3 regions of the Synechococcus sp. BIOS-U3-1 genome follow, and region 1 is predicted to be linked to each of the others. Evidence: predicted binding sites of a transcription regulator. Region 1 holds the regulator's gene; each other region holds the start of a gene.

The links. The regulator NtcA, encoded in region 1, controls nitrogen genes in cyanobacteria. The targets are predictions, from matches to a motif close to GTANCNNNNGNTAC.
Region 2: the regulator NtcA is predicted to act here: its motif matches at 7,015-7,028, upstream of SynBIOSU31_RS11660 (ammonium transporter).
Region 3: the regulator NtcA is predicted to act here: its motif matches at 6,750-6,763, upstream of SynBIOSU31_RS14325 (molybdenum cofactor guanylyltransferase).

What each region holds. Positions count from the first base shown of each region.
Region 1 covers NZ_CP047936.1:367,893-378,328, forward strand. The annotation lists gene SynBIOSU31_RS01660 (DUF3769 domain-containing protein) at 1-291, opposite strand, end outside; gene SynBIOSU31_RS01665 (photosystem II reaction center protein I) at 404-523, opposite strand; gene SynBIOSU31_RS01670 (alpha-mannosidase) at 561-3,563, shown strand; gene psbN (photosystem II reaction center protein PsbN) at 3,551-3,691, opposite strand; gene psbH (photosystem II reaction center phosphoprotein PsbH) at 3,778-3,978, shown strand; gene SynBIOSU31_RS01685 (TatA/E family twin arginine-targeting protein translocase) at 4,001-4,240, shown strand; gene pth (aminoacyl-tRNA hydrolase) at 4,247-4,876, shown strand; gene SynBIOSU31_RS01695 (DUF3146 family protein) at 4,876-5,133, shown strand; gene SynBIOSU31_RS01700 (resolvase) at 5,111-5,548, opposite strand; gene SynBIOSU31_RS01705 (DUF3084 domain-containing protein) at 5,545-6,756, opposite strand; gene ntcA (global nitrogen regulator NtcA) at 6,815-7,549, opposite strand; gene rph (ribonuclease PH) at 7,625-8,350, opposite strand; gene SynBIOSU31_RS01720 (cob(I)yrinic acid a,c-diamide adenosyltransferase) at 8,495-9,103, shown strand; gene dcd (dCTP deaminase) at 9,103-9,696, shown strand; gene thyX (FAD-dependent thymidylate synthase) at 9,755-10,436, opposite strand, start outside.
Region 2 covers NZ_CP047936.1:2,112,013-2,122,448, forward strand. The annotation lists gene SynBIOSU31_RS11625 (DNA-directed RNA polymerase subunit omega) at 1-53, opposite strand, end outside; gene SynBIOSU31_RS11630 (hypothetical protein) at 79-363, opposite strand; gene SynBIOSU31_RS11635 (Hsp70 family protein) at 403-2,046, shown strand; gene SynBIOSU31_RS11640 (hypothetical protein) at 2,120-2,965, shown strand; gene pyrR (bifunctional pyr operon transcriptional regulator/uracil phosphoribosyltransferase PyrR) at 2,987-3,547, opposite strand; gene gpmI (2,3-bisphosphoglycerate-independent phosphoglycerate mutase) at 3,696-5,327, shown strand; gene secG (preprotein translocase subunit SecG) at 5,352-5,582, shown strand; gene SynBIOSU31_RS11660 (ammonium transporter) at 5,656-7,005, opposite strand; gene groL (chaperonin GroEL) at 7,334-8,968, opposite strand; gene groES (co-chaperone GroES) at 9,043-9,354, opposite strand; gene atpD (F0F1 ATP synthase subunit beta) at 9,574-10,436, shown strand, end outside.
Region 3 covers NZ_CP047936.1:2,652,102-2,662,537, reverse strand. The annotation lists gene SynBIOSU31_RS14360 (molybdopterin synthase catalytic subunit) at 1-81, shown strand, start outside; gene SynBIOSU31_RS14355 (molybdopterin molybdotransferase MoeA) at 96-1,367, opposite strand; gene moaC (cyclic pyranopterin monophosphate synthase MoaC) at 1,348-1,824, opposite strand; gene SynBIOSU31_RS14955 (hypothetical protein) at 1,905-2,066, shown strand; gene SynBIOSU31_RS14340 (nitrate reductase associated protein) at 2,373-2,840, shown strand; gene SynBIOSU31_RS14335 (molybdopterin oxidoreductase family protein) at 2,821-5,049, opposite strand; gene SynBIOSU31_RS14330 (MFS transporter) at 5,129-6,697, opposite strand; gene SynBIOSU31_RS14325 (molybdenum cofactor guanylyltransferase) at 6,953-7,537, shown strand; gene SynBIOSU31_RS14320 (GTP 3',8-cyclase MoaA) at 7,534-8,583, shown strand; gene SynBIOSU31_RS14315 (redox protein) at 8,666-9,157, shown strand; gene SynBIOSU31_RS14310 (DUF4278 domain-containing protein) at 9,211-9,378, opposite strand; gene SynBIOSU31_RS14305 (type 1 glutamine amidotransferase) at 9,548-10,351, opposite strand.

The DNA.
Region 1 (10,436 bases):
TTCGGCTACGAACAACTGACGCTTGGCGTCGTAAGTCTGGCGGTCGGCCCTTAGGCGCAATTTGGGAGGAGGCTGAACGTCTGCCAGAGGTTCTGCAATTTCCGCTTGCTTGGCCTCGGTTGTCGACGCCTCGCTATCCCCATCTTCGTCAGCGGACGATTCCACTCGGGTGGGTGGAATCACTCCGAAGTCGACCAGGTTCTCAAGACCTTCTGATCGCGCTGGGCTTCCCAGGACTGCAGCCACAGCCAGAAGTCCCGTGACCGTGATGGGAGATCGGGAAGCTGGCAAATCCGCTCAAGAGTGGCCGGTGATCCTCACACGAGCATCCTCGGCATCTCTCCTGAAATGACCAGTGTTCGTCGTGACCCCTGAACGGAGTGCGCTCAGATCACGTCTGCACTCAATCTTCCAGGTCTTTGCGACTCGGAGTGCGGCTCGGGTCACTCGCCAGAAATCCAAAGACGAAGATCCCGATAAAAAAGAAGACGACCGAGTAAACGGAAATCTTGAGGGCGAGCATGGAGACCGACCGGCGTCTGGGATAGCGCCATCATCTTATGGGTCAAGGTTGTGAGATCACGATGCAGCCCCCTCTACAGCCCCGGCGATTGGCTTGGATTGAAACGTTTCGAAGTCGCAGCCACCTCAATCGGCTGCCTTTTTGGCATCGTTGCGGCGATTTGTGCCGCCATTCCGTCCTTGAAGAGCCCTGGGGGGCGCAGCATCGACCTGATTGGGCGAAGCGTGGGCTGTTGATCTGGCCAAGAGGGGGCGTCTGGTTGCGAATCGAGCAGACCATCGCCTGGCCAGAGCATTGGCAGCATTGCGAGGAGAGCCTTGAGCGTCTCGTGCTCAGTTGGTGGGCAGACCAGGTGCGGCTCTGGGTGGATGGGGTTCTCGTTCATGAAGGGGACCTGTTCGACACGCGCTGCCGCTGGAAGCTTCCGGCTCACTGGAGGCATGGGGTAGGGCTGAGAGTGCTTCTGGAGCTGCGCAGTCCTTGTCATGACGATGGTGCACTGATCAGAAGTGATCTGGTGAGGGAACCTGCGTCGCCTGCTCTTGATCCGCAGGGGTGCTTGCTTCCCCAGGCCCTTGAACTCACTGGCATCACGGCAGAGTCGGTTCCTGAGTTGTGGCTTGACTGCGATCCGCTCTCTGGCAGGGCGGTGTCTCAGGTTGATCAACACCTCGCGGGACAGGCTCGTGCCAGCGGAGGACTGCACTGGGTGGGTCATGCCCATTTGGATCTGGCCTGGTTGTGGCCCGTTGCTGACACTTGGCAGGCGGCTGAACGCACCTTCCGCTCTGTTCTGGATCTAATGGAGCTCTTCCCGGAGCTGCATTTCGCTCACTCCACTCCGGCTTTGTACGAGTGGGTGGAGTGCCACCGTCCTGCGTTGTTTGCACGCATTCAGCAGGCCAGTCGTCTGGGCCGTTGGGAGCCCATTAACGGTCCCTGGGTTGAGACCGACTGTGTCCTTGTGAGCACGGCTTCTCTCTGGCGACAATTTGCAATAGGCCAGGAGACCAGCCATAGACAGTTCCCTGAGTGGCAACATGACCTGGCCTGGTTGCCGGACAGTTTCGGATTTGCCGCTGGGCTGCCAGCCGTCGCTCACGTCACCGGTGTGCGCTGGTTCTGCACACACAAGCTGGCCTGGAATTCCACCAACGTTTTCCCACACCGTCTGTTTCGCTGGCGAGGCCGCGGCGGGGCCGAGCTGCTGGCGTTGATGTTGCCAGGCATCGGTACGGATGCCGATCCACTGGCCATGCAGCAGGAACAGCAGCGCTTCTTGGCCAAGGCAGGCGTTGATCAAGCGCTGTGGTTGCCCGGAGTTGGTGACCATGGCGGCGGACCCACCAGGGAAATGCTTGAAGAGATGCAGCTCTGGCAAAATCATCCACAGGCCTCTCCACGTCGAGCAGGGACGGTCCGTGAATACTTGACGCAGCTGGAGCCGCTCAGAGCTTCATTGCCCGTCTGGAAGGACGAGCTATACCTGGAACTGCATCGGGGCTGTGCCACCACACGTCCGGATCAAAAACGACACAACCGCACCCTGGAGCGCCTGCTGCGGGAAGCTGATCTGGTGGAGGCCCTTGGGGCTGGCTCGACGCAGCGGCGAGACTGGCAGGTGCTGCTGTTCCAGCAGTTTCACGACATTCTCCCGGGAACATCGATTCCTGAGGTGTTTGATCAGGCGGAGCCCCAGTGGCGAGCGGCCCGCCGTGCTGCGGCAGTGTTGCGGACTGCCGGTCTCCGTCAGTTAATCAGTCATGCATTGCCCGCGGACTCAGGGCCTGGCAAGAGGTGCCAACGCTGGGCATGGTGCGGCCTTCAGCCACTGCAGCGCTGGTCTCCACTGGTGCGGCTGCCGCTAGGCCGGTGGTCGTGTGAGGGCAACAACCTGCCGTCACAGGTGGCTCCAGGCGGGGATCTGTGGGTGCAGTTGCCCGAGGCCCAGGGGGTGATGGCACTGCCTCTGGAGTGTCATCAAGATGCAGCCGCGGTTGCGACAGCTGCTCCTGTAGTGCGGAATCCGGTTCGGGTTCAGGTCATCGCCGAGCAGAGCTGGCGACTCAACAATGGTCTGCTCACGCTTGAGCTGGACCACAGGGGACTGACTCGACTGCAGGACGAGCAGGGTGTTGATCAGCTCTCAGAACCATTGCAGTTCAAGCGCTACAGCGACCGCGGTGAGTTCTGGGATGCCTGGGATCTGGCGGCGGATTATCCGCAGTACCCACTGCCGATGGCTGCTGACTGGCAGCTGGAGCTCGTGGAGCAGGGCCCGCTGGTGGCCAGGGTGGTGCTGCGCAGTTCGATCGAGAGCAGCGCGTTGCGTATGGATGTGCTGCTGCGAGCCGATAGTCCCGCCGTAGAACTGCAAATGACCATCGACTGGCATCAGACCCATGAACTGCTTCGCATGGTCTGCCCCCTGGCTAAGCCAGCGGTGCGCTGGGCTGCGGACACCAGCGGTGGCGTGATCGAACGACCCGCTGTTGCCTTGATGCCCATGGAGCAAGCCCGTTGGGAGGTGCCTGTGATCTCCTGGTTGGCTAGTGAGGAAACATCTCCCGGCGGTGGACTTGGCGTCTTGCTCGACGGTCCTCAGGGTGTTGATGCCGGATCGCATCACCTAGGAATCTCGTTGCTGCGTGGGCCAACCTGGCCCGATCCATCGGCGGATCGGCGACTGCATCGTCATCGCCTGGCCCTGATGCCAGTTGCGAAGGGGTGGTATCGGGATGGTCTTGCGCAGGCAGCGATTCACTTTCGTGAACCGGGTTGGCTCGGACCGCTTGAATCCCGTGATCGCTGGCGGGGTTTCCCTGCTTTACCCAAAGAATTAGTACCGATTTCGATTCGACCGGATCAATCAGCAGATGCGATTAAAAATTCGGTCCTTATTCAGCTGTTGAACCCCGGTGGCGCAAGGGTGAAGTGGTCACCTGGCGATCAGGGCTGGTGGATTCAGGATCAACAACATTCCGCTGAGATCTTTCCAGGAGCCCTGAAAGAACTGCGCCTAACCCCTCAGTCGTCGTGATCATCGAAGGGATCGTCCAGGCGTTTGGACGGTGGTCCGAAGGCTGTATAAACGCCAAAACCAGTGAGTCCGAGCAGTGCGGTTAACACTGCGATTGACACCGACAGCGCCGGGGAGGAGCTTTCCATCACATCTCTCGACAGGATCAGCCCTGTTCAGGGCCGGGACCCCTACAGTATCTGGACTGAACTTCACCCGAGACCTCAGGGCCGCTATGGCACAACGCACTCGTTTGGGCGATCTGCTCCGTCCCCTCAACTCCGAGTACGGCAAGGTTGTGCCCGGATGGGGTACAACTCCCGTCATGGGCATCTTTATGGTGCTGTTTCTGGTTTTCCTATTGGTCATTCTTCAGCTCTACAACCAGTCGCTGATCCTTGAAGGAATCAATGTGAACTGGAACGGCGGCGCCTGATTCGGCCCGCTCATCACCTTCCATGAACATTTTCGGCATCGGACTTCCTGAAATGGCCGTCATCGGAGCCGTTGCGCTTCTGGTGTTTGGGCCTAAGCGTCTGCCTGAATTTGGTCGGACACTCGGCAAAACCTTGAAAGGTTTTCAGACGGCTTCCAAGGAATTTGAGCGCGAAATCAGTAAGGCGATGGCAGATCCGGAGGAACTTCCACCCTCCTCTTCATCCGATGCTGCGTCATCGCCAAAGGGCTCTGAGGACTGATCGGTGATCAAACGTGGGGACCTCCGTCTGGTGGTCGGACTGGGCAATCCGGGTGAAAAATATGCATCAACTCGGCACAACGTCGGATTCATGGCGCTTGAGCTGCTCACAACACGTGAGGGTGGGAATTTCAAGGCGATGTCAAAACTTCATGGTGACCTCGCTGATGTCGGTTCCGGTTGCGCTCGACTCAGGTTGCTGATGCCCCAGACCTACATGAATGACAGTGGCCGTTCGATCCGTGCAGCACTGGATTGGTTTGATCTGGGGATTCATCAGCTGATTGTGCTCGTCGATGACATGGACTTGCCGCTTGGACGGTTGCGCTTGCGGGCGCGCGGTGGTGCCGGCGGACATAACGGTCTGAAGAGCACTATTCAGCATCTCGGCACCCAGGAGTTCGCCCGCCTTCGTATTGGAATCGGCGCTCCCGGTCGCAATCCTGAGGAACGCCGTGCCCGCACGGTGTCTCACGTCCTTGGTCAGTTCAACCGTGCTGAGGAACCTCTCCTTCAGGAGGTGCTGCGGGAAGTGTTGTCCGGCCTCGATCACATCCAGCGGCAAGGCTTGGATCGGGCAGGAAATGCCATCAATGCGGTGAATCTGGAGCCTGCTGTTGATGGCGATCCGGCCTGATGGCGCCATTGCCTGTCACCACGGCTCATCTTCGGGTGCACCAACACAGCTTCCGAGACAAGTGTCTGCAGGGTGAGGTTCAGGCGGGTGGCTTCACCTGGACATTTCACTGGTTGTTTGACCGGGGTGAGCTGAGTGTGGAGCCCTCCCTGGGTAGAGCGTTGATTCAGGACGCGTTGCTTCGCTTTCTTGTCAAATCCGACTACAGGCTGGAAGCCGGAGGTGATTACAGCTTTACTGTGAGGGCGCGTTTCTGAGAGGAGCTGGTCCCGGCCAGAAGATTTGGCGGCCCAGCTCCGATTCAAGAATGACCAGGGCAGCCACGGCATCAAGTTCGGTAGGTGGTATCAGCAAACCTTGGGGGATTAATCGCCGCCATCCTCTTGGCGGCCATAGCTGCCAGTAACGCTTGCGAGCTTGCAGTGTGGTGCCGCGCTCATCCACCAGCTTGACGGGAAGATCCTCAGGAAGCTCATTCCTCAAGCTGTCGCTGGCTGTGCCATCCCCCAGCACTAAGCATTCAACGGGCGCGATCTGCCTCCAGCACTGCAGGGTGTGCAGCACAGCCTTGGTTGCAACGACATGACCTTCGATGACGCAGTCACTTTCGCAATCGACCAGGACTAACCCGCATTTGTTGCGTCCTGGGTCAACAGAGACGATCCAGCTCATGGAATCTCGTCCTGAAGCGTTGAAGTTGGCCGTAGCCGGCGGCTCGGACGGAGCTCGACGGCTATGGCATCGGCGGTTTCACTACGCTGCGCGGCCACTGCTTCCAGTTCAACCAGTCCGCCGCTTCGCTCGGTCAGCTCTCGGGCGAGTGTGTTGACGGCGTTGGCATCAAATTGAAGTCCTTGGCTGAGAGACCCCCGTCGGCGGACCTCCGCCAGGGTGGACGCCAGCAGCAGGTTGATGCGGTTTCGCACCGCTTCTGGATTGGTGTCTTGGCTGGCAAGAGTCGTTTTGGCCAGAACCTCTCCCTCCATGGTGATGGCCACATTGGGACGCACATCCGGAAAGGCGTAAACCACGCGCTCACCACGCAGCACATTGGCCGCTGAGCGCAGCAGCACCACCCAGGTGCCAGGTTTGCGGATGGCTTGTTCCAGCCTTTCAATGTCCTGGCGGGGCACAAGGATGATTTGGCGATCCGGAGCCTGTCCAGGCAGAACCTTTTGAAAGGCCTGCAAATTGGCTTCTCGCAGCACCTGGTCAATCACTTGCCTGGCTTGATCAGGACGATCCAGCTTGAGCGTCACAGTGGCCAATGGCTGGCCACTGCTAATGGCGACATCTCCACGGCGTAGGGCCAGCAGGTTCTCCTCCAGTTGCTGGAGCTCTGATTCGCCGGAGCTGATCCGTTCCCGCACCGCCCGAAGTTCATTATCCGTGCGTTGGATTTCCGCATCACGGTTGCGCACGTCTTGGCTAAGTCTCTGCCGTTCCGCCTCAAGTCGGCGAGTCTGCTCCTGCAGGGGTTGAAGTGTGCTGCGCAGCTCGTCGGCTCGTGCCTGGGCATTCGCCAGGATCTTTCTGGCTTTGATTTCATCGGCGCGAGCTTCTTCGAGTTGCTGACGAGCCTGTCGCTGAGCATTGCGGCTGCCCTTCAGATCTGAGCGGCTGCTTCGTAGGCGTGCTTCGAGGTCGTTGAGTTCAAACAGGCCAACGCGCAGCTGACGGCTCACCAGAAGCATCAGTCCAAGCGACAGAGCACTGATCAGGCTCCCCGTGAGCACAGTGATCACTACGGCGGTTTGACGCGGGCGAAGACCGAAAAGGCTCAGACGGGCCTTCCCGACTCTCGAACCCAGTCGATCACCAAGGGTGGAGAGCACCCCCCCGAGGATCAATAGAGACAGCAGCAGAAGCCAGCCGGTCACGGACGTTCAAACATGCGGTAGGCCTATGAGGTGCTGCCTATCTTCACCTGTCGAGGGGTTAACTGAAACGTTTGGCCAGTGCAATCGGATCCAAAACAGTGATCTTCTTGCGGTCAATTTCGACTAGGCCTGAATTGCGTAGATCGCCAAGCAATCGCGTGATCGTGACACGCGTGGATCCGATCGCTTCGGCGATGGCCTGATGAGACAAACGCAGGTCAATGGTGATGCCTTGGGGCCCAGGCACGCCGAAGTCCCTGCAAAGGACAAGCAGAAAACTCACCAGACGGGAGGACATATCCCGGTGTGTGAGTGTTTCAATCATGGTCTCGGTCTGCAGAATTCGGGTGGAAAGACCCTGAAGCAAAAGCAATCCCACGCTGGTGTTCGCTTCGATCGCCTGACGCACGGAGCTTGCGGGTGCCGTCACCATCTCCACTCTGGTGAATGCCACAGAGTGATAGAAGCGATCGGAGCGATGGCCGGTGAGCAGTGAGAGAACGCCGAACAGGCTGTTCTCTCTGAGCAGGGCAACGGTGATCTCTTCACCCGACTCATACACCCTTGACAGCCGCACAGCTCCTCGTCGGATCAGATAGACGCGCTCGGCGGGGTCGCCAGGAAAAAAGATCGTCTTATTCCGTTCCACCATTTCGGTGCTGGCACCATCCAGATCACGGATCACTTCCAGCAGGGTGCGGCTGGCTGGGTTGGGCGCATTGGTCAGGCTTGTTTCTGCGGATCGCCCAGCTTGGGGAGCAGTCCGACTAAAGCCGCGCATCACTTCAGCCATGACCAACGCATCAATGCGTGGAAGTTAAGGAGCGATGCGCTGTCACCCTGTAGCAACGAACACGGTTCTCCTTGCTCAGTCCTCATGCAGTGCATCCAGCTGGGCAGCCATGAGTTGCTTGAGCCCTGGTTCAGCAAGGTCCAGCAAACTGTTGAGCTGCTGGCGGCTGAATGGTGCGCCTTCAGCAGTGCCTTGTAACTCCAGCAGATCGCCGGCATTGTTCATCACCACATTGAGATCCACATCGGCCCGACTGTCTTCGCTGTAGTCCAGATCGAGCAAAGCCTGCCCCTCGATCAGCCCAACAGAGACAGCCGCCACCTGGTTGATGACTGGATTGGTGCTGATACGACCTTGTTGAAGCAGCCGTTCGCAGGCTTTGTGCAAAGCGAGCCATGCCCCTGTGATCGATGCTGTTCGAGTTCCCGCATCCGCCTGAATGACATCGCAGTCGATCAGCAGGGTGTTCTCACCCAGCGCCTTCATATCGATGGCGGCCCGAAGGCTGCGGCCGATCAGGCGCTGGATCTCCTGGGTGCGTCCTGACAGTTTCATCAGTTCCCTGCGCTGACGATCAGGGGTGGATCCAGGCAGCAGTCGATATTCAGCGCTGAGCCAACCCAGCCCCTGATCCCGTCGCCAGCGCGGGACGCCGTCTTCCTGGCAGACGCTGCAGAGAACGGTGGTGCGTCCGGTGCTCACGATGACGGAGCTCAGGGCGAAACCCATGGGATCCCAGTCGGTCGAGAAGGCCCTGAGGTCGGCGGGTTGGCGGCCATCGTTGCGCTGGGTCTTGCTCATGGGGAAATCGATCTAGATCTTGAGCCTGCCAGTTGGCGTAGAGACACTAGGGATGGTGTCAAAGGGATTGTGATTTGAGTTTTCGCCGCTAGATTCAAGTGCCACTGGGTCAATTCGATTCCAGTTACGACGGAAGCGACCGAGATGACCGCCAGCCTGGGCCCAAGCCATCGTTCCCGCCAACAGAGCGGTGCAGATCATCGGGTTCTGAATCGTGCCGGCTTGCATTCCCTGCCATCTCTCCAGCCACAACAGCCCCTGCATTTAGTAGCTCCTGAGGGGCAGTTGCAGGTGCATACCTCTCCCTATCGAGGAAGTTTCGGCACAGTGCTCAGCCAGGCCCTGCGTACCGCTGGCCTTGGCAGCCGTGTCGCAGTGATGCAGTTTCTCAAGGGTGGAGTTGCTCAGGGGCCAGATGCTGCGATCACGCTCTGCGATCGCATGATTTGGATGCGGCCTGCGGTGATCGGATGTCTTTCTGAACCGGCCAGTTCATCCGAATCCACGACTTTGGATGCTGTTCAAGCGATCTGGCAGATCTGTCGCCGTCACTTGGCCAGCGGTGATCTTGATCAATTGGTTCTGGACGAACTCGGCTTGGCCATTTCTCTTGGCTATCTCAATGAAGCAGAGGTGCGTGACAGCCTGGACGCACGTCCTGGTTCCATGGATGTGATCATCACAGGACCGTCGATTCCAGAATCTCTCATGGGTCTGGCGGATCAAGTGACGGAACTGCGCAGAGGTTTCTGATGCTCAAGAACGACCGTTGGATCACTGAACAGGCTGCCGCCGGCATGCTCGAACCCTTTCAAAAAGGGTTGATCCGCCATTTGAATCCCGAACAGAAGCTGGCGCCTGTTCTCAGCTTTGGGTGTTCTTCCTATGGCTACGACCTGCGTTTGTCGCCTCAGGAATTTCTGATCTTCAAGCACGTTCCGGGAACAGTGATGAACCCCAAACGGTTCAATCCTGGAAACCTTGAACCCACAGAGCTTCACCACGATGATGACGGTGACTATTTCATCCTTCCCGCCCATTCCTATGGCTTGGGTGTGGCTCTCGAAAAGATGAAGGTTCCGCCGAATATCACTGTGATCTGCCTCGGCAAAAGCACCTATGCACGACTGGGGATCATCGTGAACACCACACCAGCTGAAGCCAGCTGGGAGGGGCATCTCACGCTTGAATTCAGTAACAGTTCAGGAGCTGACTGCCGCATCTATGCGAATGAAGGCATCTGCCAACTCTTATTTTTTGAAGGTGATCCCTGCGACACCACTTACAGCGATCGACAGGGCAAATACCAGCATCAACCTGAGAGGGTGACACTGGCCAAGGTTTAATTCGTCAAGGACTTAATCGCCTAGATCTAAGTCAGCAGGGCTGCGACAGTTTTTTGATTTAGGGAGCCAAACGCGCCTTGTGCAGGCGGTTTTTCTCGTACCAGGCAGCGAACTCAGGTGTCCAGTTCTGGAGATGTGGCCACATCAGGTCACAGAGCTCTCGGATTTCCTGCTGTGCATCCAGTTTGGAGCGCAGATCAAGGAAGTGGAGGAAGGCACGCAGGCTGAAGCTCACAACAAAGTGCTGTCGGTAGTCGAACGGCAGGATGCCTCGGGCATGTTCTTCAGAAAAACCTTCTCGCAACAGATCGCGATAGCGCTCTGCTGCTTGTTGGCAGATTTTCAGATCGATGAGTCGTTGCTCATTGACGTAGGTGTATTTCTTGCCAAGTCGGTCTCGGTATTCCCCGACGGGACGCAGGTAAAACACTTCCTCGAGATCCAATTCCCCATCAGCAGCTCTGCAGATGCGCTCGCCGGTGTAACGCATCGATTGCACATCGAAACTCACGCCCACCCTGTGCGTTCGCGCTTGCTGCATCACCGAGTGTGGAAACCACCCCACGTTCAGCACGATCTGTGCATGTTCCAGTGGGCCGTAATGGCCTTTCATTCCACCCAGCAGCCGCTTGATGCAAATTTCTCCAGCTCTCGTTTCGTCCGGCCACTGATCCCGTTCCATCACCACGAACCCCTCGCTGTAGTCCTGGTGCATGCCGGCATACACGCTTTGCTGGGGA
Region 2 (10,436 bases), 970 kb from region 1:
AAGCTTTCACCTCGCTTAGCGAGATCTTGATGATCGACTCCGGCAGAGAGCATGCCAACAACCCATTAATCCCTAATTCTAAGTGAGCAGATCACTGTGGAAAGGAACATGCATGGGATAGCTGCGTTGCGGACGCCCAGGAACCCTCAAAACGATCTGACGACCAAGCCCCATCGCCACCAGCGGTCTGCGCAAATGACTGAGCAGTGCACTGACCTCCTCAAGGTGCTGTGCATCCACACACTCAATGCGGATACTGCCCCAACTGCGCGACATCCTGCAGTCCCGAAGCGGTTCCAGCTCTGATTCGATCTGCGGATCTTCCCGATAAAAGGAAAATACCAACCGTATTAAGCGATCCATCGTTGCTCCCCGTAGCCTCGACCTGTCTCCAACCTGCCCATAGCGGTGGTTCAACCCCTCGCTGCCGAACAAAACCTTCATCTTTCCGGCGCGTCTTACAACGTCGGCACCCTGGCGATCGACCTTGGAAGCACCACCACGGTGGTGGCATTTCAGTCTGCTGAGCGATCTGAAGTGGATCTGCTCGATCTGCCTCCGATCACCCGAGAGACGGGAGCGATTCCATCGCTGATCTGGGCGGAGGATGCGACCTCAGGTTCCGCTCTAGTGGGGCTTGAAGTGCTGGACAACGGCTTACACGAATGCGATGCCCCTCAGCTGCATCGCGACTTCAAGCGTTGGATTGGCATGACTTCCGATCCGCAGACTGCCGAAAGGCGGCTCAGCCCTGAGCAGGCCGGTGCGCGGCTTCTGACTGAAATCTGGAAGCGGCTACCCCCTGAACTCAGGATCCAGCGACTCGTGCTGACAGCCCCAGTGGATCAGGGCTCCGGATATCGAGACTGGCTTCTCAGAGCCTGCGAACCGATGCAGGTGGCAGAGATCGCTCTGGTTGACGAGCCAACAGCAGCTGCACTGGGGGCTGGCCTGGAAGCAGGATCCAAGCTTTTAGTGGTCGACCTTGGCGGCGGAACTTTGGATCTGTCCTTAGTGGCACTCGAAGGCGGCGAGGGTCGTGCGGCACCCGTAGCCCAGCTGCTTCGCTTCCGCGGCCAAGACCTCACCAACAGCCGTCAAACGCTGCGTCAGGCCAAGGTTCTTGGGAAAGCCGGGATCAACTTGGGTGGCAGGGATCTTGATCGCTGGATTCTCGATGAGCTCTGTCCCGGGGGCCTACCGGAAGAAGGGAATGGGCTGATGGCTCTGCTGAATGCGGCGGAACGCCTGAAATGTCGCCTCAGCGATCCCAATATCCCGAATCGGGAGAGCCTCACGGAAACAGCCAATGGCCTGGATGTCGGCGCACCGAGCACCCTGTCGATGGATCGACACAAGTTCAGTCGACTGCTACAAGAGCGCGGGCTATTTGATGCCCTTGAAGGACTGCTCAGCAAGACCTTGCGCGATGCGGAACTCAACGGCTGTCCAGCCGAAAAGCTTGATGCTGTGGTGATGGTCGGAGGAGGAGCCCACCTACCGCAGCTGCGCGATTGGCTCTCCGAGAAGCTTTCTCCCACACCACTGCTCACACCTCCGCCGATGGAGGCAGTGGCTTGCGGCGCCTTGAGCCTCACTCCTGGAGTTCGCATGCAAGACCTTCTGCAACGTGGAATCTCACTGCGCTGCTGGAACCAGCGCAGCAACTCCCATCACTGGCATCCCCTCTTTTTGCCGGGTCAGCCCTGGCCCTCTAGCAAGCCACTGGAACTGATTTTGAGCGCCAGTGGGCCAAACCAGCAGTCGCTCGAGCTGGTGCTTGGAGAGTCCAGGGGGGAGACGAGACATGAAGTGGTGATGGTCAATGGCCTGCCCCGTGTCATTGAAAAAAACGATGGATGGGATGACGTGACAAGGCGGCCAGATACCGCCTGTGAGCTCCCCTTAGACCCTCCTGGACAACCTGGGGAAGACTGCTTGAAACTGCGTTTCCATCTCAATGATCAGGCGGAACTGATCCTGGAGGGAGAGGATCTGCGGACTGGCGAAAGCCTTGAACCCAGACCACTGGGGGCCGTGCGGTGATCGCGCCGTCCACAAGGACGTGTGTGTTAGCGGCAACATCCATAGAAAGAGAAGCGTCTTGCCCTAACCATCCGTGGCGCTGCGTCGCCATCTCCCGAGTTTTTGGTTGATCGCCACACTGGGTGGTGTCATATCCCTCTGTGGTTACGCGTACTGGTGGGAACAGCAGTTGCCGAGTCGCCTACGTGAAGCCTCTTCACAGGGAGATCTTGAGGCATGTCTGCGATATAGCGAACAGCTGGCAGCACTGCGGTGGCTCGACCGAGAAGCACCCAGTGAACAGGCCGTCTGCCGGCGTCGCCAGGCTGAGCTGAGCTGGCAGGCGGGCGACAGCAGCCAAGCAATCAACCTGCAGGCACAGCTCGTGAATTCGAATGTGGGCAGTGCAGAGCAGAAACGCAGTGACCGCTCGAGATTGCTCAGTTGGCGCCAGACACTGCGCGAGCGGGCACTAGATCAGTTCCGAGCGGGAGATCTCGAACAGGCGCTCACCACCCTCAGGCCCCTTGAACAAAAAGGCCAAAGACCAGGAACACAACTCAGCGACAGCCTGCGCGAGACCTGGAACCGAAACAAGGTCGATCACGAACGACTGAAAGACAAAGTGCATCGACAGCAATGGTGGGAAGCACTGAGCGTTCTCAATCAACTGGACCACCCATGGTGGCAAACCCATGCCCTACCTCTGCGCAGACAGGTGGAGGAAGCCATTCAGAATCTGCGTGATCGGCAAGAGCACCACAGTCATGGCGCCTTACCCGCTCACACCGTCGATCCTGAACGTCTCAATACAGCGGTGGAAGAGCGACTATCCAGCGGCATGGATCCATGGAGTGCCTTTGTCGCCGGATGTGCTGATCTGGGTGGCGTTCTGGTCGAGGAAGGACCCGAGAGTCTCTGCAAAGCAAAGAATCGGTGAAACCGACGACGGGGAGGAGATTCAGTTCCCCTCCTGATCACTCCTCAGAAAGACGCCTTCTTCACCATCCACATCCAGCAGCCTGAGCTCGATGGTTTCGGTCCGCCGCGTGGGCACAGATCGACCACAGAAATCAGGCTGAATCGGCAGTTCTCGATGACCGCGATCCACCATCACCAACAGCATCACCCTGCGAGGCCGACCCCAGGCCTGAATCGCTTCCAGAGCAGCACGCACGGTGCGGCCTGTGAAAATCACATCATCAACCAACAGCACATCACGTCCTTCGACACTCACCGGCAGCTCGGTCGCCTGCACAGGCCTCATCGCCACACGCTCGAGATCATCGCGATGGAAGGTCGGATCTAGCGTGCCCTGAGCGATCGTCTGGCCGCTCTGCTCTTGGAGAAAGCGCGCCAACACTGCTGACAAATGAACTCCACGAGTGGGTATTCCCAGCAGGAGTAACTCCTTCACCTCTCCAACACATTCAAGAACCTGAGAAGCCAGACGCGACAGTGTTCTGCCGACGTCCTCGGCGGAAAGGATCTCGATCCGATCACTGTTCCCAGACGTCACCATGACCGATGCAGTGGGGTAGGTGAGTGTATGTCGGATATCACCTGCAGATCCGCAAAAGCTGACCATCGTCAGCGCAGGAGTTCACTACGGGAGGGATCCGGGGGTAACTTGTGAATCTAGAGAAGGCCTTAAGAAGGGATAGAGCTGAGTGAACGTTGCCGATCGCCATTCAGGACGACCAAACAGGGAGCCAGCCATTGCTCCCGTTGTTCTGGCGATCCTGGATGGGTGGGGCGAGCGTTCCGACACCGAGTACAACGCCATCCGAGCCGCAGACACTCCCGTCATGGATGCGCTGCGTCACGCCTATCCGCAGACACTGATCCAGGCGAGCGGCTCCCATGTGGGATTGCCTGATGGACAAATGGGTAATTCTGAGGTCGGGCATCTCACCATTGGGGCGGGCAGGATCATCCGCCAGGAACTCGTGCGCATCGGCGACACGGTGCGCGACAACAAGTTGAGAGCCATCCCGAAACTGGGTGAGTTAGCCGAACGTCTGCGTGCAAGCAACGGCACGCTTCACCTGCTGGGCCTCTGCTCGGACGGTGGAGTGCACAGCCATGTAGATCACCTCTGCGGACTGCTGCACTGGGCCGCCGACGAAGGCCTAAAACATGTTGCGATCCACGCGATCACCGACGGACGTGACACACCCACCCAGAGTGCGCCGACCTATCTGAAGCAAGTTGAAGCTGCCATCGAGGCCAGTGGTTTAGGTGAAGTCGCCAGCCTGTGTGGCCGGTACTGGGCCATGGACCGCGACCGGCGCTGGGAGCGCACGACCCGCGCCCATGAACTGCTCACCTCCCCTGAGGTTGCGGTGAGTCAGTTGTCAGCAGCTGAAGCACTGCAAGCGAGTTACGACAGTGGCATTACCGATGAATTCGTGGAACCCACGCGTCTGCGAGCGACCCATCTGAACGATGGCGATGCGTTGCTGATGTTCAACTTCCGACCTGACAGGGCTCGCCAGATCATTCAGTGCCTAGCCAGAGCAGATTTCTCTGATTTCGAGCGAGCCCATCAGCCTCAGCTGGATGTGGTCACGTTCACGCAGTATGAGGCTGGCCTCCCCGTGGAGGTTGCATTCCCGCCCGAGTCACTCGATGACCTGCTGGGTCAGGTGGTCGCAGCTCGCGGACTGCGTCAGTACAGAACAGCGGAGACCGAAAAATACCCCCATGTCACCTATTTCATGAATGGTGGTGTTGAGCAACCGCTTGAAGGAGAAGACCGTCATCTGGTGCCCTCGCCCCGTGTGGCCACCTATGACCAGGCCCCGGCCATGAACGCCGAAACCCTCACCGTGAGCTGCATCGAAGCCATCCAGAAGGGCATCTATTCCCTGGTGGTGATCAACTACGCCAATCCAGACATGGTGGGGCACACCGGCGTCATGGAAGCCGCAACTGAGGCAATCCAGACGGTTGACCATTGTGTCGGACGACTGCTGAATGCAGTGGGACGCATGGGAGGCACGATGATCATCACTGCAGACCATGGCAACGCCGAGCGGATGCAAGGCGACGATGGCCAAGCCTGGACGGCCCACACCACCAATCCTGTTCCATTAATTCTCATCGAGGGAGAACGCCGCAAGCTGCATGGCATGGGCAATGCGATCCGTCTTCGAGACAACGGAGGTCTGGCTGACATCGCACCCACTCTTCTGCAGCTGCTAGACATCGAGAAACCCGAGGCCATGACTGGCAGCACCCTGATCGAACCGATCGAGACACCAGTGCCCTCGACCGCTCGCCTGCCACAACCGGTCTGATCGGCTCGGACATAAGATCAGCCCATGATTACTACCGTTCTCTCCTGGATCTGGATCGGCAGCGGCCTTTTATTGATCCTATTTGTGCTTCTGCATAGCCCCAAGGGTGATGGCATGGGGGGACTGGCAGCTAGTGGCAGTACATCGTTTACAAGCTCTAGCAGCGCAGAGGCGACCCTCAACCGCATCACCTGGATCACGCTGGCCATCTTTTTAACGCTGGCAGTGATTCTCAGCGCTGGTTGGCTGAGTTAAATCTCACACCCCACAAATCTTGCAAAAGCCTGGGCCCAAGGGTCCAGGCTTTGTTCTTTCAACAACTCGGAAATTAATGAAATTGAGGTGAACCAACTCGCTCGGCGTAAGCCTCCTCACCATGTTCAGAAACATCGACCCCCAGATCTTCAGCGTCGTTTGGCACACGAAATGGCAAACCACAGCCACGCAAGATTCCAGCAATGACAAGAGTGCCAAGCGCAGCTAATCCGTAAGCGACGAGAACAACCTGAAACTGATCAGCGATCAAGCCAACCCTGCCCTTCTCAGCAAAAACCTGCGCTGCGGGGTGAGTGGCGATCAACTCAGTGCTAGCGAAGACACCGGTCAGAATCGCGCCGACCGTACCGCCCACGCCATGGACGGCAAAAGTGTCAAGCGAATCATCAAAACGGAGCGACACCTTGACCTGCACGGAGAGATAACAAATCAAGGCTGTGATCGCTCCAATCGCCATACCAGCCCCTGGCCTCACAAAACCAGCAGCTGGGGTAATGCCAACCAAACCAGCCACCGCGCCGGTTGCCATGCCCACGGCCGTTGGCTTGCCATCTCTCCAGGTTTCAATCAATGCCCAAGCAACCAAGCCTGTTGCGGCAGAAATATGCGTGGTCGTGAAGGGGAGCTCAGCACCACTGACACTCAGCTGACTACCACCATTGAAGCCAAACCAACCGAACCAGAGCAGACCTGTGCCAAGCAAGATCTGAGTCACATCATGTGGGGGGCGCACCGCATTGGGCCACTGCTTGCGCCACCCAACAAGGCCAGCAAGCACGAGAGCAGAAACACCAGAGCTGATGTGCACCACCGTGCCACCAGCGAAATCAAGGTCTTTGCCAAGGCAACCACCTCCCCAGACCATATGAGCGAGAGGGGCATAAACCACCAACAGCCACACAGGGGTGAACACGCACCAGAATCGAAAACTGATCCTTTCCACCAAGGCTCCTGAAATCAGAGCCGGAGTGATGATTGCGAACATGCCCTGAAAGAGAGCGAAGCTGAGGCCTGGTATCGCCAGACCATCCCAAATATCGGGAATGTTCTCCAACATGGCGTAGGAGAAAGGATTGCCAATGACGGCATTCAGAGCTCCACCGTTGGAAAAGGCAAGACTGAATCCAAAGCTGACCCACACGAGCGTGGCAATGCCCATCATCACGAAGCTCATCGCCATCGTGTTGAGCACGTTGCGAGCCTGAACGAATCCTCCGTAGAAAAACGCCAGTCCAGGGGTCATCAACAGCACAAGTGCCGCCGAAGTGAGAATCAGGGTGTTGTCAGCTGCTGAAAGGGCAGCATCTTCCGCATAAGCAGGAAGAAGGGCAGAGCTCAGCAGTTGAAACGCTGGGACCACCAGCAGGGCGATCAGGAATCGCCTCAGACGGGGCTTAAACACGTACTTTCTGTAACCCTCGATACGATTTCAGAACGCCTGCACCAAAAACTGTTCACTACGAACATTCGACGGAGCTGGCTGGCATCCAGAACACAGCGCTGGACGTAAGAGCCCCGAGCCCTCACTCTCCCTGTCCTGAGTCACTTGAACGCTCAGTTTCTCAACGCCTGAGGAGGGCCAATGCCCAAACCAATGGATCAGCATGATGATGACGTCAAGAACCTGCTGAAACTCCCTCCTGAATTCCAATCCTGAGCCGAACAAAAAAAGCCCCGCAAACGCGGGGCTTAATTGACCGCCGAGGCGGTTTTGCTTGAGGGGCTGAGACTCAGTAGTCGAAGTCACCACCACCCATGCCACCACCGGCTGGTGCGGCATCCTTTTTCTCGGGCATATCGGCAACGATGCATTCTGTGGTCAGCACCATGCCAGCAATTGAAGCGGCGTTCTGAAGACCAGAACGTGTCACTTTGGCGGGATCAACAATGCCTGCAGCCAGCATGTCGACGTAGTCACCATTAGCAGCGTTGTAGCCGTCATTGAAGGACTTGGCCTTCACATTTTCAGCCACAACAGCCCCGTTGACACCTGCGTTCTCCGCGATGCGCATCAGCGGTGCAGTCAGAGCGGCAGCCACAATGTTAGCTCCGATCAGCTCTTCACCTTGGAGGCTGGTCGAGGCCCACTGCTCGAGGGTAGGAGCCAGGTGAGCCAGCGTGGTGCCGCCACCAGGAACGATGCCCTCTTCAACAGCAGCCTTAGTCGCGTTGATGGCATCCTCAAGACGAAGCTTCTTGTCCTTCATCTCGGTTTCAGTAGCAGCACCCACTTTCACCACGGCAACGCCACCGGCGAGCTTGGCAAGTCGCTCCTGAAGCTTTTCCTTGTCGTAGGTGGACTCGGTTTCGTCCATCTGCTTACGGATCTGCTCACAGCGTGCTTTCACGGCACCGTCGTTGCCTTCAGCCACGACGGTGGTGGAATCCTTATTGATGGTCACGCGACGAGCCGTGCCCAGCATCTCGATCTTGGCGTTCTCAAGCTTCAGACCAGCGTCTTCCGTGATCAGCTGACCATTAGTCAGCACAGCCATGTCTTCCAACATGGCTTTACGGCGATCACCGAAACCAGGGGCCTTAACGGCAGCCACATTCAGAACACCACGCAGACGATTGACAACGAGGGTGGCAAGGGCTTCTTTCTCAATGTCCTCAGCGATGATCAGCAGAGGCTTGCCGGTGCGGGCAATTTGCTCGAGCACTGGCACAAGATCCTGCACAAGGCCGATCTTTTTATCGGTGAGCAAAATGTAAGGCTCGTCGAGGACGGCCTCCATGCGTTCCGTATCAGTGGCGAAATAGGGAGAGATATACCCCTTGTCAAAACGCATACCCTCGGTGACCTCCAGCTCGGTGGTCATCGACTTGCCTTCCTCCAAGGAAATCACGCCTTCCTTACCAACTTTGTCCATGGCATCGGCGATCATCCGACCCACTTCCTCGTCGTTACCAGCAGAGATAGTTCCCACCTGAGCGATGGCGTTGCTGTCAGCGATTGGCTTGGCGTTTTCCTTGATCTTTTCGACCAGAAAATCGGACGCTTTGTCGATGCCTTTCTTCAGAGTGATGGCATTGGCACCAGCGGCAACGTTGCGCAGGCCGGCCTTGACCATGGCATGAGCCAAAACAGTCGCAGTCGTCGTGCCGTCACCAGCTGCGTCATTGGTTTTGGATGCGGCCTGACGAATCAGAGCAACCCCTGTGTTCTCAATATGGTCCTCGAGTTCGATTTCTTTGGCGATCGTGACGCCGTCATTGATGATCTGAGGAGCACCAAATTTCTTTTCGAGTACAACATTGCGACCCTTGGGGCCGAGAGTCACCGCAACGGACTCGGCCAGGATGTCGATGCCCTTTTCAAGAGCGCGTCGTGCGTTCTCGTTGTAAATGATGCGCTTGGCCATGGGGGCAAAAATTGATAGGAGAAATAGATGGGTGACTACCGACCTGTCTTAGGCACGGTGCAGTCAGAAGCTGGTCAGTTGACGATGGCGAGGATGTCCTTCTCGGAAAGGAGCACAAACTCATCGCTTCCGAGCTTGATATCGGTGCCTGCATACTTGCTGTACAGGACCTTGTCACCAACGCCGACTTCAGGAGATTGGCGTGAACCGTCGTCGTTGTGCTTGCCAGGGCCAACCTGAACAACTTCGCCCACCTGAGGCTTTTCCTTGGCGGTGTCGGGAAGCAGGATGCCACCGGAGGTTTTCTCCTCGGATTCTGAGACCTTGACGAAAACGCGATCGCCGAGGGGTTTAACAGTGGAGACGCTGAGAGAAACAGCTGCCATGGGTTCTTGCAGGAGCAGGGACAGTGCGCCGAAGCGCCGTTGCGACTCGAGCTGGCACTCAAGGTCGTCGAGTGCCAACCTATGACCGGGTTCTGCACTTCGGCCACAGGGCAAGCGTGCGGGTGACCGAACCACTCGCCCGTCCCTCGCGACGGTGGTATCGTTGCCCCGCTCAGTAGCGGATTGCTTTAGTCGCTTCCCTCTAACACCCCCTTACTTATGGCCGCTGCTGCTCCCGCCTCCGCCGGTACCAAGGGCGTTGTCCGCCAGGTGATTGGCCCGGTTCTGGACGTGGAATTCCCCGCCGGCAAGCTGCCCAAAATTCTCAACGCTCTCCGCATTGAAGGCACCAACACCGCCGGGCAGGCGGTCGCCCTCACCGCTGAAGTTCAACAGCTGTTGGGCGATCACCGAGTTCGCGCCGTCGCAATGAGTGCCACTGACGGCCTTGTCCGTGGCATGCAAGCCCTCGACACCGGTGCGCCGATCTCAGTGCCCGTTGGCGAAGGAACTCTTGGTCGCATCTTCAATGTGCTCGGCGAGCCTGTCGATGAACAGGGACCCGTCAAATCCGATGCGACAGCCCCGATCCACCGTTCAGCACCCAAGCTGACTGAATTGGAAACAAAGCCGAAAGTCTTTGAGACCGGCATCAAAGTGATCGACCTCCTGGCTCCCTATCGCCAAGGCGGGAAAGTCGGTCTGTTCGGTGGTGCCGGTGTTGGCAAGACCGTGCTGATCCAGGAGTTGATCAACAACATCGCTAAGGAACACGGCGGAGTTTCCGTGTTCGGTGGTGTGGGCGAACGCACCCGTGAGGGCAACGACCTCTACGAGGAATTCAAAGATTCAGGCGTGATCAACGCTGATGACCTATCCAAGTCAAAGGTGGCTCTCTGCTACGGCCAGATGAACGAGCCCCCCGGTGCTCGCATGCGGGTTGGCCTCTCAGCACTCACGATGGCCGAGCACTTTCGTGACGTGAACAAGCAGGACGTGCTGCTGTTCATCGACAACATTTTCCGTTTCGTTCAGGCAGGCTCAGAGGTGTCCGCGCTTCTCGGACGTATGCCATCAGCTGT
Region 3 (10,436 bases), 430 kb from region 1:
CTAAAGCATGACGCTCCTTTCTGGAAGCGGGAATGGAGCCATGGCGTGGGCACCTGGTTATCGGAGAACACACCGCTGTGACCCTGAGGGCTTTCTCAGAGCATTCGCCGTCGCAACAGCTGTGCCCAGAGCTGATCCCCGCGTTCCAGTTCACCTGACTCTGCAGGAATTTCCAGTAGCAGATCTGCATTCTGCAGTGAGCCGATGCGTGAGGAGGCCTGGGATCCATCGATTCGGGCACGCAGTTGCCCGTCGGCGGTGCAGATCAGCGAAGCCCGGGCTAGTTCCGGCCGTCCTGGCCGACGTCGGTAAGGCGTTTCAAGGTTCACACGCAGTCTTGGTAACAGCTCCGGTTGCTGCTGGCCCTCCAGCACCTGTAGTGCTGGCCAGAGCAGTTGCAAAGCGGTGATCGCTGCTGCTACGGGATTGCCTGGCAGGCCAAAGAACGGCACGTCAGTGCCCACGCAGCCAAAGGCGAAGGGCCGACCTGGTTTGAGGAACAGTTTCCAGAAGTCCACCTCGCCAAGCTCCGTCATCAACGGACGGATCCAGTCGCTGTCACCGGCGGAGACACCTCCGGTACTCACCAATACATCACAGCAGGCGCTTAGCTCAAGGAGCGTTTCGCGCAGTGCGTGCGGTTGATCGGCCACCACCCGGCAATCCCATGCTTGGTAGCCAAGACGCCTCAGCAGACCTTTAAGCAAGGTGCTGTTGCTTTCCCAGATGGCTCCTTTAGGTCGCTGTTCACCTGGAGGCACCAGTTCATCGCCGCTGATCAGCAGCCCGATGCGTGGTTGGCGATAAACATCCAGTTGCTGGACGCCACAGCTGGCAGCTTGGGCAAGATCAGCAAGTCCGAGGTGCTGCCCTGGTTTCAGCAAGATGGATCCTTGACTGCATTCCTCGTTGGCCGGCCGGATCCATGGGTTGGCAGAGGCTTCGTGTTTTAAGCAAAGACTGTCGTTCGTCCTCTGCACCAGTTCTTGGGGGAGAACCCAGTCAGCCCCTTCAGGCAAGGGTGCACCGGTGAGAATTCGAATAGCTTCACCGTGGGCAAGCACAGTGGTGTAAGGGTCGGCCGGTGCGGATCGACCAACCAACCTCCAGGTGTCATCAACGGCTGGTTGCTGCCTTTGGCCCAGGGCGTAGCCGTCCATGATCGAGGCCCTAAAGCCGGGAACATCGGCCCTGGCCAACACCGGGGCTGCGTTGACGCGCTCAAGGGCATCATCTAGCGCGACCGTTTCGATCGACGGTTCAGTACGACGCGATGTTTGATCCCGGATGGAAGCCAGAATTTGTTGTCGCGCTTTTGTCAGGGGCAAGCCCTCGCGGCCGTAGGGGTCAGCAGCTCCAGCTTCCATGGCGACCCCCGTCTTTGTGCATGAGCTGAATTCGGTTGATCGTCATGCCTGGTTCAACCGACTTCAACATGTCGTAGAGGGTGACCAGTCCAATGGAGACGCTTGTCATCGCCTCCATCTCCACGCCGGTCTGACCGGTCGTGCGACAGCTGACCCTCACAGTCAGACCAGGAAGCGATGGGTCAGGTTCAATCGACACGTCGATGCCGCTCAAGGGCAGCGGGTGGCAAAGAGGAATCAGTTCCGATGTGCGCTTGGCGGCTTGAATGGCAGCGACGCGTGCCACGGCCATTAGGTCGCCTTTGGAGGTTTCGCCGCTCAGCACCAGCTCCAATGTGGAGGTGCTCATCACCAGCGAACCCATCGCGGTTGCCTCGCGTTTGGTGATGGCACGATCACCGACTTCAACCATGTGCACCTCACCCTGACCGGTGAGGTGCGAAAGCTGTTCAGACATCAATGAATCGGTTGCTGACTGAGTTCGTCAGTGTTGATCAGCGATCACCCAGTACAGACCACATTGCAGCCTGAGAGGTGATGACTGGCTCCACCTGGGTTGAAGACTCTGACGACATCACTGGAGGGACTGCAGCTCGCTGGCTACGGACCATCTGTACAGCCAGAGAGGCCACGATGAACGCGCCGATGAAACCTGCTGCAACGGTGATTGGGCTGCGGCTTGCGCTGGTTGTTGAGTAGGAGCGAATCATTCTGAGATGGACAATCTGCTCTCACTATGGATAAAAACTGTAAGAATCGCTACTGAGCTCACTGAAACTTTGCAGTGTCGACCCCTCTTGCGGGGAGTTGATGAGCAGGAGCCCTGAAGCCAATCCTTCGGAGGCCAACCAGCCATGGGCCGAGCCGAAAATCATTCCCAAACAAAGGGCGAAACGCATTGAAGTGAAGAACGTTGAGCTGAGCATCTCTGCTTTGCTCAACGTCGTTGGTCGTTGTTGCCACTGTTTTCAGCTAGAGATATGCAAAGCGTTGTTGTTACTACCAATGCATCCGCAGCTGGATCAGTCGCGGCACTGTTTTGCATTCGAACAGGACTTCATTGGCACCTGGCGATGTATCCCGTTGTGTGTTCGCCGCAAACTTGATTTGGCAGGAATCAAGCTCAAGCTCAGTCATTGGTTGGCGATGAGTCATGAGCAGCGTCAGCGTCTGGTCGACTGGGGCGATTCCCCCGAGCACCTCGCTCAGATGCGCGATCACCTGCGCGTCTGCACGGCTGCGATGGCGGATGGCATGGTCAAAGATCTGCCTCCTGCTGTGAAGGAGCCCTGGCAACGGCCGGCTCAGCTTCCCGATCAGCTTCTGGATGCGGCTCGTCTTCGTGGCATCAACCTGACTTCACAGGCCTGGATGAGGCTGCGTGAGCTGGATCGCTTCGCTCTCTGCAAGCTGGTGCGCCCTGGCCATGATCATCACAACCTTGATGCCGCGTTCAGCGAAGTGCTGGGATGAGCATCCTGCGCAGTCTCTCCAGTCGTCCGCTCTGTTGTTCGACCGGTTGCATCACTGAGACGGCCGGGGCAACCACCACTGCCGTTGCCTTGAGTTCAGGTTGTTTGGAGATCGGGCAGGCCTGATCGTGCATCAGGGTGTTGGCCTCGCAGGCGTCGGATTGCGTGAACCCCCAGTGCATCGGAAGAAAGACTGAGCCCTTGCGGATCCGATCGGTCACACTGACGCGTGCTGTGAGTGTGCCTCGCCTGGAGGTGATCGCCGCCAGACCCCCATCCTCAATGGAGAATCGTTCCGCATCACTAGGATGAATTTCCAGGCGGGGTTCCGGGTGCATGCTGTTCAGGCGCTTCACTTTTCCAGTGCGCGTCATCGTGTGCCACTGGCCGAGGTAGCGACCAACGGTGAGCACCAGTGGATAAATCTCACAGGGTGGTTCCGCCAGTCCCAGCGGAGCATCCGCTTGGAATCGGGCACGCCCGTTGGCTGTCGGGAATCGCTTACCGACGTATAGACGCTTGGCTGCTTGTGTCGGCTCATGGCCGAGGGGGAAAGGCCATTGCTGGGGACCATGCTCGTTCAACAGCTGGTGGCTCAGCCCTGATACATCGCAGATCCGGCTAGCGGACAGAGCGGCAAATTCGCTGTACACCTCTGCAGATGAGGCGTAGGTGAACTGTTCGACGAACCCCAGACGACGTCCGAGCTCTGCGAAGACCTCCCAGTCGGGCCGGCTGTCGCCATGTTGTGGTCTGAATGCCGGGCAGAGCGTCACACGGCGCTCCGAATTTGTCATGGCTCCAGACTTTTCGCTCCACTGCGATGCCGGCAGCAGCAGGTGGGCGTAGTGAGATGTTTCTGTGTCGGCATAAGCCTCGCTCACCACCACGAGGGGGCAACGTTCCATCGCTGCCTTGACCCGCTCCAGATCAGGCATGCTCACCAGGGGGTTCGTAGCAGCAACCCACCAGAGATCCAGCTCACCCCGCTCCATTGCTTCCACCTGTTGCCAGGCACTCAGACCAGGTTCTGCAGCGATGGATCCTGAGGCCAATCCCCAGGCCTGCTCCACTTCGGAGCGATGCTCCGGGTTGGCCACCAGCCTGTAGCCCGGCAGCAGATGGGCCAGGCCTCCGGCTTCACGGCCGCCCATGGCATTGGGCTGGCCTGTCAGTGAAAACGGTCCTGCACCGGGCTTACCGATTTCGCCGGTGAGCAAATGCAGATTGATCAGTCCACTGACTACGGCGGTGCCCTCCCTGCGTTGGTTCACGCCCATGGACCAGAGGCTGAGGATGCCTGCTTTGCGGCTCCAGAGCCTGCCAACGTCGCGTAGTTCCTGTTCTGTGATCCCGCAGAGCTTGGCGGTCTCCTGCGCTGACCAGGCATGAATGGTTTTGGTGTAGTCAGAGAACCCTTCCGTCGCGGCATCAATGAAATCGCTGTCGAAGCCGTTGTCTTCAATGACGAGTCGAGCCAGACCGTGGAGCAGGGCGAGATCGGTGCCCGGGGCGATGGCTAGATGGTGGTCGGCAATCTTGGCCGTGTCTGTGCAACGAGGGTCCACGACAACGATGGTGAGGCCCTTTGGATCACGTTTTTTGCGTTTGAGCAGGCGCTGGAACAGCACGGGGTGGCATTCGGCAGTGTTTGTTCCGATCAGGAATGCAACAGAACAGTGATCGAGATCCTCGTAACAACAGGGAGGACCGTCCGAGCCAAGGCTGCGGGTGTAGCCGGCCACCGCTGAACTCATGCAGAGGCGTGAATTGGCATCGAAATTGTTGGTGCCCAGAGCTCCTTTCAAAAGCTTCTGGGCCATGTAGTAGTCCTCGGTGTGGAACTGGCCGGAGCCATACATGGCGATGGCATCGGCCCCTTTCCCGCGGAGGGTGCTGCGAATCCGCCCTGTCAGGAGGTCAAAGGCACTGTCCCAGCTGATCGGCTGGAAATCATCGTTGAACGTTGGCCGGTACAGAGGCTGAGCCAGCCTGCCTTTAGCCAGCGTCTCTCCCACTGTGGCCCCCTTGATGCAGACCTGTCCGAGGTTCGATGGATGCTGTTTGTTGCCACGCGCAGTCCACATCGGGTTACCTTCGGCATCCCGTTTCACGGATTTTCCGGCTTCTCCAGGTGGCATTAGTTCCAGACCGCAGCCCACGCCGCAGTACGGGCACTGACTCTGAATGCTTTCGCAGGGACTGGTCATCAATGAGGCCGATGGAATGAGAGATCCCCGGTGCTGTTTGCACCGGGGATCTGTGATTGCAGTCGAGGCTGCTGATGGTTCAGCGAGCCAGGGCTGGCGTGGATGATGAGGGACTTTCACCTTCGTGCAACTCAGCGAAGGATCCCTTGGGTTCTTTGAGGAAGAAGAAGCAGAAGAAAGCCACGATCAGTCCTGCGATTCCCAGAATCTGGAAAAAGGTGCTGTTGGAGGCTGCAATCACCTCAGGGGAAGGATCTTTCCCTCCACCCATCCAGAGCGGCAGCAGGCTGAAAATGGTGAGGTAAGTCACGGCGCCAACATTGCCGTAGGCCCCAACCAGGCCTGCCACCTGACCAGTAACCCGGCGTTTCACCAGCGGTACGAGGGCGAATGTTGCTCCTTCCCCAGATTGAACGAAGAAGGAAGCAAGCATGGTGATCACCACAGCAATGAAGATTCCTGTAGAACCGCTGAATGTGCCCGGTTTGATCTGGCTCATCACCAGATAGCCGATGCCCAGTCCGGCTGTGAGAAAGCCCATGGTGTTTTTTCGGCTGCCGAGCTTGTCGGAGATCAGACCACCAGCTGGTCGAGCCACCAGATTTACAAAGGCGAAACAGGACGCCAAAATTCCTGCTGTCGCTTTCGGCAGGTCGAATGTGGTTTCAAAGAAGGTTGGCAGCATTGAAACCACAGCTAGTTCGGAACCGAAGTTCACGATGTAGGTGAGTTCAAGGATGGCCACCTGACGGAACTCATAACGATCTTCTTTGGGATACACCTTGGTTCCCATGATCAGATCACGGTTGGTTCGGATGATTCCCCAGGTTTGGAAGATGAACCAGATGAGTACAGCCAATAGGGCCAGTGGATATGTTCCAGTGTTTAGGAATCCAACTTTCTGAAGTCTCCAGCACAGCACGCAGAGGATTGCTGCGAAGGGAACATTCATGCCTAGCAATCCCCAGAAATCCCTCATCGAGGTCACTTCAAGACCTGCAGTCTTCTCAGGTCGTTGATACTCCTTTCCTGGCGGCGTGTCGCTGACATTGAAGAAGTAAATTACCCCATAGACGGCGGAGATAATTCCCGTTAAAGCAATCGCTCCTCGCCAGTTCAGGGCTGGGCCAGTCGGCAGCTCGAATCCCCCGGAGAAGGAGAGAAAGCCAGCTAGGGCTACCAGGCTCAGCGCTGAGAAGGCGGAGCCGAAGTTACCCCAGCCGCCATAGATGCCCTCTGCCAGGCCAATTTCTTTGGGAGGAAACCATTCGGCCACCATGCGGATGCCGATTACGAAGCCAGCGCCCACGATGGAGAGAAGCAGTCGAGACACCACCAGTTGATTGAAATCCTGGGCTGATGCAAACATCAGGCAGGGAATGACCGAGAACACCAGCAGGGTGGAATAGGTGCGGCGAGGACCGAATTTATCCAGCAACATGCCAATCAGCACACGGGCTGGAATGGTGAGTGCAACATTGCAGATTGCAACCGTACGGATCTGACCGACAGTCAGTCCAAGATCTGCTTTAACGGTTGTGGCCAGTGGTGCCAGATTGAACCAAACGACAAAAGTTAAAAAGAAAGCAAACCAGGTGAGATGAAGTGTTCGGTATCTCCCCTGGAATGACCAGAGTTCGCCAAGCATGGGGTTTGTTGGTGTAGAGATTCAAACCCCGGTGTCGAAACGAAGGCACTCAGGATTTCAAGATACGGCGCTCATGCAGACCGCCGATTAATTGCACCATTTGGGGCCTTTAAGAATCGTTGCATTGGCTACAAAATTGCATTGCTGAGGTTTTGCTTCAATTGTGTTTGTAAGTGACTTGAGTCTTTTTAGTAGTCGTTGTGACTGCACTGTCGTTGGCCTGAGGTGTTACCAAGGCTCAAGACCTTCGGTTCTATGTCTCGTCGTCTTCTGGGTGTTGTTCTTGCCGGCGGTGCCAGTCGTCGCATGGGTGCAGATAAGGCCTTGCTGAGCCATCCGGATGGATCGCGCTGGCTTGAGGCTCAGGTCCAACTGTTGCGCTCAGCGGGTCTTGAGGTCTGTGTGCTGACGGGTCATGTCAGTCATCACGAGCTGCTTAGCACTCGCAAAGGTGTGACTGTCCAAGCTGAGCCATGGCAGCCGGCAGGTCCCCTCTGGGCCTTGAGCTGTCTCCTGCACGATCGTGATGATGAAGCGCTGCTCACCTTGCCTGTGGATATGCCCGGCTTACGTCTGGAAGCATTGCAGCAACTGATCCGTTGCTGGAGAACGCAGCAATCCAGAGCGTTTGTTGCCGATGATGGCTCCAGGCTCCAGCATCTATTTGGCATCTATCCCTCCGGTGCGCTCTATCGCAAGGCGCTTGACGATGAGCTGACGGAGGGGAAGGGTCGTTGGCGCGGCTGGCTTGAACGTATTCCTTATGACACGGTGAAACTTCCCCCTGATCAGTTGGTCAATGTCAATCGGCCCATTGATCTGGCAGCGTTAATTCGATGATTGCCGCATCTCCCCCGATTGACCAGAGGGCTCGAGCGCTCGGGGTGCTGCGGATGTCGCTCACGGCACGCTGCAATCTGGCCTGTCCTTATTGCTGCCCCGATGCTGTGGATCCCCCAGGTCTGCTCAGCCTTGAACAGCAATTGCGACTGATCCGGGTTGCTTCCCGATTGGGGGCCCATACTCTGCGGCTCACCGGAGGCGAACCGTTACTGAGCGATCGGTTGCTCCCGCTGCTGGAGCAGGTTGCCTTGGGGCGTGCCACTCCTGGCAATCCTCTGCAGGGTCTACGGCAGGTGGCACTCACCAGCAACGGTGTCTTGCTGACGCAGGAACGGGCTCGTGCTCTTCGTGCTGCTGGCCTCGAACGGATCACCATCAGTCTTGATGCGGTCGAGGGTGAGGTGGTGGCGCGCATGGCTGGCCTGCGCGGTGGCGAGCCTGCTGGAACGCGACTGATTCAACAGGTACTGGCTGGTCTTGAGGCGGCTCGTTCGGCCGGATTTGACCCTGCTGTCGGCGCCCTAAAGCTCAATGCGGTGATCCAGCGGGGCGTGAACGACGATCAGTTGATTCCTCTAGCAATGTTGGCCCGTCAGCAAGGGCTGGAGCTGCGCTTAATCGAATTCATGGATGTGGGCAATCGCAACGGTTGGGCCATGGAGCAGGTTTTGCCTGCAGCCGTGATGGTCGATCGCATCAGCCGCCAATGGCCGTTGTCGTCACTCGGTCGATCACCGGGTGGTACTGCCTTGCGCTGGCGTTATCGCGATGGCGTCGCTGCCATTGGTGTGATCGCCTCAATTACTGAGCCGTTCTGCGGAGACTGCAACCGACTGCGCATTACCGCTGATGGGCAAGCCTTCACTTGTCTGTTTGCAGCTCGTGGAACAGATCTGAAACCGGCTCTGACCAGTGACGATGACCTGGAGAGAGAGATCTGTGCCCTGTGGCAGAGAAGGCTCGACCAGTACAGCGAGGAGGGCCGGGGCCAGGCTGCTTTCAGGACGTCACCTCATGCAGAGATGGCTTATCTGGGTGGCTGAACCGTTATCGACGGCACCGTTTCAGTAGAGAAAGCTCGGTAAAAACAGTTCAGAGTTCGGGCCTTCATCCGGCCCATCGGTGATGTTCGAACTGTTGTCTTTCGAGCGGTTTCGCGACACGCCTTCTGTGCGTTTCTTTGACGTCACGGTTGAGACGTCCAATGCCCGTGATCTGGTGATTCACTCCGGCCCTGCCGTGAGTCCACCAGATGACCCCGAAACAGGGGCCTGGCAGTTTTATATGCATCCCAATCAGGAAGACAATCTTCTGGCTGCCAGTGGTGGACGAACGTTTTACTTGGTGAATCTTGCCTGGGAGCAGCCGTTTCACATCGTCAGGCTTGAAGGTGGTGGCGATATCTTGCGCATCCCCCCGCGGACCTTCCACCGTTCCATCTCTGATCCGGATGGCTCTGTGGTGTTGAACCAGGCTGTTCGAAAGCCTGGAGTGTCTCTTGTGCAGGAATTTCGCGTGTACAACAGTGCGCGGATCCCTTCGCTGATGAATGCAACGACGACGTCGGATGCCAAACCCCAACTGCACGGGGTCAGACCCCTGCCACTAGCGGCTTAGGTCAAATTTTTTATAAGTCATCTTCAGTGAGGATGGCTTGCAACAGCGCCATTTCAGTGGATGTACGCGACACCTCGGTATTTCAATTCGACTCTTTCCCGTTGGGCTTCGGCCTGGCGTGTTTGATAGACCTGCCGGCGATAAGTGAGCTTGATAGCTGGTTTTTTTGCAAACTCTTTGTACTGGTCGTAGGTGTGGCCGCGATAGAGAAGCGTACTCATGATTCAGTTATCCGAAGCAAGCTCAGGTCCCCGTTCCATGGCCTGAGTTGTACTGCGCTTCACCCAAGGATGAAGTGAACGTTGTGTAGTAACTACTACACGACAATTTTGATTGAGTGGATTGTTGTTGTGGTTTTCAAACTGATACCAGTTTCGAAATGTTTTGGATTTACTGACTGCTGATGTTTTGTAGCTGACTGAACACATTGGTGAACAACTGGGCCCCGCTTTTTTGCAGATGCCCGCCAAGTCGCTTCCAGTCGTTGCGAAGCTGATCGGCTCCGTTTTTTCCGATTGCGCTAACGATGTAAGCGGCGTCGGCTTGAATCCACCGCTCCAGGTTTGGTTTTGAAATTTCGAGGTGGCACTGAAGGCCTACGGCATGTCGATCGATTTTGAACACTTGCTCTGGGCAGTGCAATGACGATCCAAGCAAGGTGGCCTCATCGGGAAGTCGGATGCGGTCGCCATGCCAGTGCAGGGCCAGTGCACTGGGATCAAGGCCATGGAGTAGTGGTTCTTCGCTGGGGTCGACCAGCCAGTGGATGGCTCCAATCCCCAGTTCCTTCAGGGGTGCAGAAGGTTCTCCCACGCTGAGCGGCTCCACCGATCCTCCCGCCGCCACGGCTAGCAATTGGGCTCCCAGGCAGATTCCCAATACTGGTTTTTTCTGCCGATGCCAGCTCGACAGCCACTCCAGTTCATGACGAAGCCAATCCATCTTCGGGTCGTTGCGTTGGTTCACCCCCATCGGTCCTCCAAGCACCACGGCAATGGTGTCTGGAGTGCTGGCCGGGTCGGGTAGTTGCTCTCCGAGATCTGGACGGATCGTCTGGATGCTCATGCCTCGTTGCATTGCGAGTTCATGGATCAGATCAGGACCCTCGTGATCAACGTGTTGAATCACCAGCAGGGATTGATTCATAACAAGAGGTAGCGCTGAGAAAGTGGCAGCTCGTCGGCGGGCGCTCATCTGAGCAGCTTGCCATCAGCGAACACCTCATAGGTTTATGAGTCGACGCTCATCTTCGGCAGGGTGGAGTTGAGCTTCGGGGAGC